3 regions of the Luteococcus sp. Sow4_B9 genome follow, and region 3 is predicted to be linked to each of the others. Evidence: riboswitches for the same ligand, from Rfam matches in the RefSeq annotation. Region 3 holds a riboswitch; each other region holds the start of a gene.

Region 1 (2,195 bases), on a different contig from region 3:
GGGAGATCACCTGGGCCATCAGCGACGCGACGCCGCACTCGGTGACGCCCGGCTGCTGCTGCGGATCGGGATGGGTGGCGCGGTGCTCCTCGGCGCGGGGCTTGCCCTCGTCGCTCCCCTCTACGTGGACCTCTACTCCGTCGATCACACGGCCGCGACCCAGGCCACCGCCGTGCTGCGGATCCTGGCCGTGTACCTCGTGTTCAAGGTGGCCAACCAGGTGATCTCGGGCGGCATCCTCCCCGCCGGTGGAGACAGCCGCTTCCAACTGCTCAGCGAAAGCCTCGCCGCGTGGCTCGTCGGCGTGCCGCTTGCCCTGGCCGGCGCCTTCATCTGGCTCCTGTCACTGCCCTGGGTCTACGCCATGCTCAGTCTGGAGGAGGTCGTCCGCTTCCTGATCGTGCGCCATCGCTTCGGCTCCGGGAAGTGGATGCGGATCACCGCCTGACGTCAGGTACCTCCACGCCCCTGACCCATGCCGTGGAGTCATCACTTCATTGCCCTGACTGGAACCCCACTTCACGATGTGGGGGCGGCATCACCACATCTGTTCCCGTGGGCGAGCCGAGTTGGCCCGGCCCGGTGCTATGCTCCGCCACGTACACGTAGGTGCCCGTCAGGGCCCAACAGAGAAGCCGGTGTGAGTCCGGCGCGGTCTCGCCACTGTGACAGGGAGGCCGCACTCACGATGCCACTGGCCCTTCGGGGCTGGGAAGGCGAGTGCGGCCCATGAACTGGAGCCAGGAGAACTGCCTGCGTGTCCGTTCAGGAATCCACGCAGATGGAGGGAACGAAAATGGGCGCACACCCGTGCCCGCTACGAGCCGCTGTTGGCCGGTCACAGGTCAGCCAGTCGGCAGTGTTCTGCTGCCTGGATTCTCTTCCGGATGCTTTGGCATCCACGATCCTGGAGAGAAACCACCATGAAGAAGACCCTCGCCGCCCTCATGACGGCCGCCGTTGTCCTGACCGGATGCGGCGTCTCGGATGACTCGGCCTCGTCGGGAGCCCCGCACACGCTGCGCCTGGTGACCGTCTACCCGGCCAACACCACCGACCCGCACGTGGTGCAGACGGCCTTCGTCCTGAATTCTGGCACCGTCGAGACGCTGGTCAAGCTGGACATCAAGACCGGGGCCCTGTCCCCCGGTCTGGCCACGGCCTGGACCCAGAAGGGCCATACCTGGCAGCTCACCATCCGCAACGGGGTCACCTTCCACAACGGCAAGAAGCTGACCGCACAGGTGGTGCAGCAGAACATCGACCGGGCGATCAGCAAGAACCCGGGCGTGAAGAAGCTGCTGCCGATCGAATCCATGAAGGCCGACGGGCAGACCCTCACCATCACCACCGACAAGCCCTATGCGGGCCTGATGAGCGAATTCATCCACTTCAACACCGCCATCATCGACCCCGAGGCCGGCATCGAGAAGCCCGTCGGCACCGGGCCGTTCAAGTTCGACAGCTTCAACACCACCGGGGCGGCCGAACTGAGCCGGTTCGACGCGTACTGGGGTGGCAAGGCCAAGCTGGAGCGGGTCACCATGACCGCCAACCAGGACGCGAATGCCCGGCTGCTGGCGCTGCAGTCCGGGGAGGCCGACGTGATCTACCGACCCTCCACCGAAACCCTCGACGGGTTGAAGAAGGACGACCGGTACACCGTCGAGACCCGGACGGGAACCCGGGTCTACCACCTGCTGTTCAACTACAAGGGCCCCCAGGCCGCACTGTGGGCCAAGGAGCCCTTCCGTCGGGGAATCGACGCCTTGATGGACCGGCCGGCCATCGCCAAGACCGTGATGAGCGGCTACGCCGAGCCCACCGACAATCCCTTCCCCGGCAAGACCGCCATCTCCCCCGGGCAGGTGACCCGGCCATCCGGCAAGGAGGCGGCACTCAAGTACTTCCAGCAGGCCGGGCTGGAGGTCAGCAATGGCAAGGTGACCAGCAAGGGCAAGCCGCTCACGATGAACATCGTCACCTATGTGGCACGGCCCGAGCTGCCCCAGATCGCCCAGGTGATGGAGAACTCCGCCAGCCAGGTTGGGATCAGCTTCAAGATCGTCACCGCGGACAACATCGACGAGCACCTGACCAGCAAGGAATGGGATGTGGCCACCTACTCCGCCAACACGGTGACCCGGGGCGACGGTTCCTACTTCATCCACGGCTCGCTCACCCACGGCGGCGCG
Region 2 (2,195 bases), on a different contig from region 3:
GTCAGCTCCTCGTCGCCGCCGTCGCTTTTGGGTCGCGTTCGCCCTCCCGGTCCTCGGGCCGCTCCGGCTCGTCGGGCAGCTCCTCGTCGGGCAGCTCCTCGTCGCCCAGCAGCTGGTCCAGCAGGTCCTCGTCCAGGCCGGGGGCGTCGAAGGGATTGCGACGGCGGCGGTGCGGCAGCGCCAGCAACGCGGCCTGACGGATGTCGGCCCGTGTCACACGCTCACGCCCCTGCCAGGCGGCGTGGGCAACGGCGGCGCGGGCGGTCACGATGTCAGCGCGCAGACCGTCAACCTCCAGTGCGGCACAGATCTCCGCGATCTTGAGCAGGGCGGCATCCCCCAGCCGAACCTGCGGCAACAGCTCCATCGCACGGGCAATCCGCTCCCCCAGGGCCTCGTCGGCGGCGCGATGCCGGGCACGGAAGGCGGCCGGGTCGGCGTCGAAGGCCATCCGCCGACGCACCACCTCGGCACGCAACTGCCAGTCCTTGGGGGCGGCCACCTCGACGGTCAGGCCAAAACGGTCGAGCAGCTGCGGGCGCAGCTCGCCCTCCTCGGGATTCATGGTGCCGATCAACACGAAGCGCGCCGCGTGCTCCACGGAGACGCCGTCGCGTTCCACCGTCGCACGTCCCATGGCGGCGGCATCCAGCAGCAGGTCCACCAGATGGTCGTGCAGCAGGTTCACCTCGTCGACATAGAGGATGCCGCGGTGGGCGCGGGCCAAGAGACCGGGCTCGAACTCCACACTGCCCTGCGACAAGGCACTTTCCAGGTGAATGGAGCCCAGCACGCGGTCTTCCGTGGCTCCGACGGGCAGCTCCACGAGCCGGACGGGACGGCTGGTGACGGCGCCGGTGAAGGGCGCGTCGGGCGAGGTGGCCTCGGGATCGGCCGGATCGGTGGAGAAACGGTCCCCCTCGTGGACGTCGATGGGCGGCAGCACGGCGGCCAGGGCCCGGACGGCCGTTGACTTGGCGGTGCCCTTCTGGCCGCGGACCAGAACGCCACCGATCTGCGGCGAGATGGTGCTCAGCACCAGGGCAAGACCCATCGGGTCGAGGTCATCGGGATCGCAGCCGACGATGGCCGTGAAGGGAAAATGCTGTGGCATGGAGGCTCCCGCTCGCGTGTGCCGGACAAGGACGGCGCGGACACATGTACCGCGCACGGCAAGAGGCCGGTCTTCGGACTGACGACCACAGGGATCGATCACCGCAGCGGGCCTGTGCCGGACTTCCACCGGCTTCCCAGATTCTCCCCTTCCCGACGAGCGGTTCGGGGCACCTCGTGCCTCGGGCCACTCTAGCGCGTGGCGAGTCTGGCCGTGGCCCACCCAGACGACACCGGGCCAGAAACTGTCACCGCCGGGCGATAGCGTTCCTGCCATGAACGCGGAGACTCACCCCATCACGGTGCTCGGTATCGGCGCCGACGGCTGGGACGCCTTGACACCGGCTCATCGCGAGCTGGTGCTGGGCGCCGATGTGGTGCTGGGCGGGTCGAGGCACCTGGCGATGCTGCCGGCGGCCGATGCCCGCGCCACGCAGCGACGCGAACCGTGGCCGACGCCGCTGCGGGAGAGTTTGCCGGGCCTGCTGGAATCGCTGCCCGCCGGGGCGGAGGTGGTGGTGCTGGCCAGTGGCGATCCGATGGTCAGCGGCATCGGGTCAACGCTGGTGGAGCTGCTGGGCAACCGCCGCGTGCGGATCATCCCCGCCGTCTCGTCGGTGGCGCTGGCCCGGGCCCGAATGGGCTGGGCTGCCGAAAGCTGCGCGGTGGTCAGCGTCGTCGGCCGGCCCGTTGAACTCGCGTTGCGGGAGCTCGCCCCCGGGCGACGGGTCCTGGTGCTCAGCTCCGACGAGACCACCCCCGAACGACTCGCGGCACTGCTCACCGCCTGCGGCCACGGCTCCTCCACCCTGACGGTGCTGGGCAACCTGGGAGCGGCCGACGAGTCGCGGCGCAGCGGCACCGCCGAGACCTGGGACGGTCCGTCGCCGCGGCTGAACATCGTCGCGCTGGAGGTGGCCGGGCCCACCGTGACTGGTTGGGCGGCCGGGCTGCCCGACGAGGCCTACGAGCACGACGGCCAGATCACCAAACGCGACATCCGGGTCAGCGCCCTGGCCCGACTGCAACCGATGCCGGGCGAACACCTGTGGGATGTGGGCGCCGGCTCGGGCTCCGTGGGC
Region 3 (2,195 bases):
GGGGTGTACGACGGATGTGGTCTACGAAGGCTTGATGCGGACCCCGCGGGGCTGACCGGGAGCCAGGTCCTCGGGCACCCGGGAGAAACGCTGCCTCCAGCTGCCGTGGCGCTGGTACTCCTGATAGGCAAGCCCGGTCGCGGCCAGCACCATACCGAGTCCGCGCATGGCGGCCCTCGCGCCCCGGGCGCTGTGGGTCCGGTCGCCGGTGACGGTGCCCAGGCCGGACCGCAGGCCGCCCCCTGCCAGCCGGACCAACCCCTGGGCCAGGAGTCGCGGGCGGGCCAGCGCGGAGCTGGACAGGTGGATGTCCAGGAGTCCGCCGGTATTGCCATGGCTCAGCGCACGCTGCAGCACCCAACCCCGCGTCATCCGTTCCACTGCCACCTGGTCCTCCACGACGGCGTCGTGGCAGAAGACGATGCGCCCCCCTCGGGCCACCAACTGCCGGGTGAGCAGGGTGTCCTCCCCGCCGCTCAGGCCCAGACTCCGGGCAAAGCGAAGATCGCCCAGTTGGTGCAGGTCCAGGAGCAGGTTGCCGCAGGCGGCGGCCTGCAGGGGCTGGCCGTCCCTCCAACGGCGCCGGGTGAAGAAGCCCCCGGCATGGATCCACGGGTCAACCCGACCCAGATAGCGGGTGTCCACCCAGCCGGCGACGGCCGCCGGGTGGCTCTGCCGCCAGGTTTCGAGCATCAGGCTGAGCCAACCGGGTGCCGGGCGGCCGTCGTCGTCCAGGAAGAGCAGGACGTCTCGGCCCCGAGCCTCATCGAGTGCCCGATTGCGGGCCGCGGCGATGCCGGGCGTGGACTCCACCACGACGCGGACGCCGGGCAGGTCGAGGGCTTCGACGGCGGCGCGTCCCGAGCCGGCAGGATCGTTGTCCACCACCAGAACCTCCACCTGCCACGCGGCGTCCTGCTCCCGGGCCTGACGGCACAACAGGGCCACCGTCTGCCGGATCTGTTCCGGGCGGTGGAAGGTGAGGACGGCGATGGTGACCAGCGTCGGACTGTCCATCCGGCAACGCTAGCCGTGGACAGTGGCAGCCGGCTGAGAGTGTGCTGGACGGATCGTGCCGTCCTCGAGGGCGGTTCGTCCAGCCTGCGGACAGGGGATACCGTGGATCCATTGCGATGGGGGAATCCGGTGGGAGACCGGAGCTGACCCGCAGCCGTGAGGACCATGTCCGAGCCGGAATGCCCATCTCAGCAAAGCTTCATCCACCCGTCGAGGCATGCGGGGGCTGGGGATCGCCCCTGCTGCTCGCATGCATGAGCCTGGGAGTTCCTGCCCGATGTCCCGTTCCGTGGCCGCAGGCCGTGCCGTCGAGGTACCGACCGTGGCCAGACGCACCGTGGCGCGCGCAGTGCACCCGATGGCCTGGTGGGGGTGGGCCCTGGGCTGTGCCGTGGCCGTGAGCCTGCTGCACAATCCGCTCGTGGTTGTCCTGGCCACCGCGCTGGTCTGGCTGGTGGTGCTGGAGCGCAGGTCCGACGCCCCCTGGGCCCGCTCGACCAGTGCCTATCTCACGCTGGCCCTGGTGGTTCTGGGCATCCGGATGATCTTCCAGGTCTTCATGGGCGTCAATCGCTCCGGGCAGGTGCTGTTCACCCTGCCCAGCATCGAGCTGCCGGCCTGGGCCGCCGGAGTGCGGCTGGGCGGTCCGGTGACCCTCGACGCGCTGTTGTACACCCTGTACGACTCGCTGCGCCTGGTGGCCATGTTGCTGTGCGTGGGCGCGGCGAATTCCCTGGCCAATCCGCGCCGGGCGCTGCGGTCGGTCCCGCCGGCGCTCTACCAGCTCAGCGTCGCGCTGGTGGTGGCGCTCAGCGTCGCGCCCCAGCTCATCGAGAGCGTCGGCCGGGTGCGTCGCGCCCGACGCCTCCGGGGTGGTCGGTCGACCGGCTGGCGCGCTGCCGGGACCGTGCTGGTTCCGGTGCTGGAGGACGCCATCGACCGGTCCCTGCTGCTGGCCGCCGGCATGGAATCGCGTGGCTACGGCCGCACGCACCAGCAGGAGCCGGTGGGGCCGGCGACCACGGGTGCCATGCTCGCGTCGATGGTCCTGATCACCTACGGCACCTTCCTGCTGCTGGGCGTGCCCGGTGCTGGTCCCTGGTCCTGGTCCTGCCTCGTCGCCGGGTGCCTGTTGGCCGCGATCGGCATCCGGCTGTCCGGGCGACGCCTGGCGGTCA

What was found. A riboswitch is a leader RNA that binds a small molecule or an ion and turns the genes downstream of it on or off. The one in region 3 is predicted to bind cobalamin.
Region 1: it holds a riboswitch for cobalamin, as region 3 does, so the genes downstream of both, ACTQ49_RS13340 (ABC transporter substrate-binding protein) here and ACTQ49_RS01775 (CbiQ family ECF transporter T component) in region 3, are expected to answer to the same signal.
Region 2: it holds a riboswitch for cobalamin, as region 3 does, so the genes downstream of both, ACTQ49_RS05175 (ATP-binding protein) here and ACTQ49_RS01775 (CbiQ family ECF transporter T component) in region 3, are expected to answer to the same signal.

What each region holds. Positions count from the first base shown of each region.
Region 1 is NZ_JBQKKT010000028.1:26,313-28,507, reverse strand. It holds gene ACTQ49_RS13345 (MATE family efflux transporter) at 1-448, shown strand, start outside; cobalamin riboswitch at 591-771, shown strand; gene ACTQ49_RS13340 (ABC transporter substrate-binding protein) at 924-2,195, shown strand, end outside.
Region 2 is NZ_JBQKKT010000005.1:91,903-94,097, reverse strand. It holds partial or broken gene ACTQ49_RS05175 (ATP-binding protein) at 137-1,114, opposite strand; cobalamin riboswitch at 1,162-1,306, opposite strand; gene cbiE (precorrin-6y C5,15-methyltransferase (decarboxylating) subunit CbiE) at 1,389-2,195, shown strand, end outside.
Region 3 is NZ_JBQKKT010000002.1:98,811-101,005, forward strand. It holds gene ACTQ49_RS01770 (glycosyltransferase family 2 protein) at 22-1,017, opposite strand; cobalamin riboswitch at 1,096-1,222, shown strand; gene ACTQ49_RS01775 (CbiQ family ECF transporter T component) at 1,340-2,195, shown strand, end outside.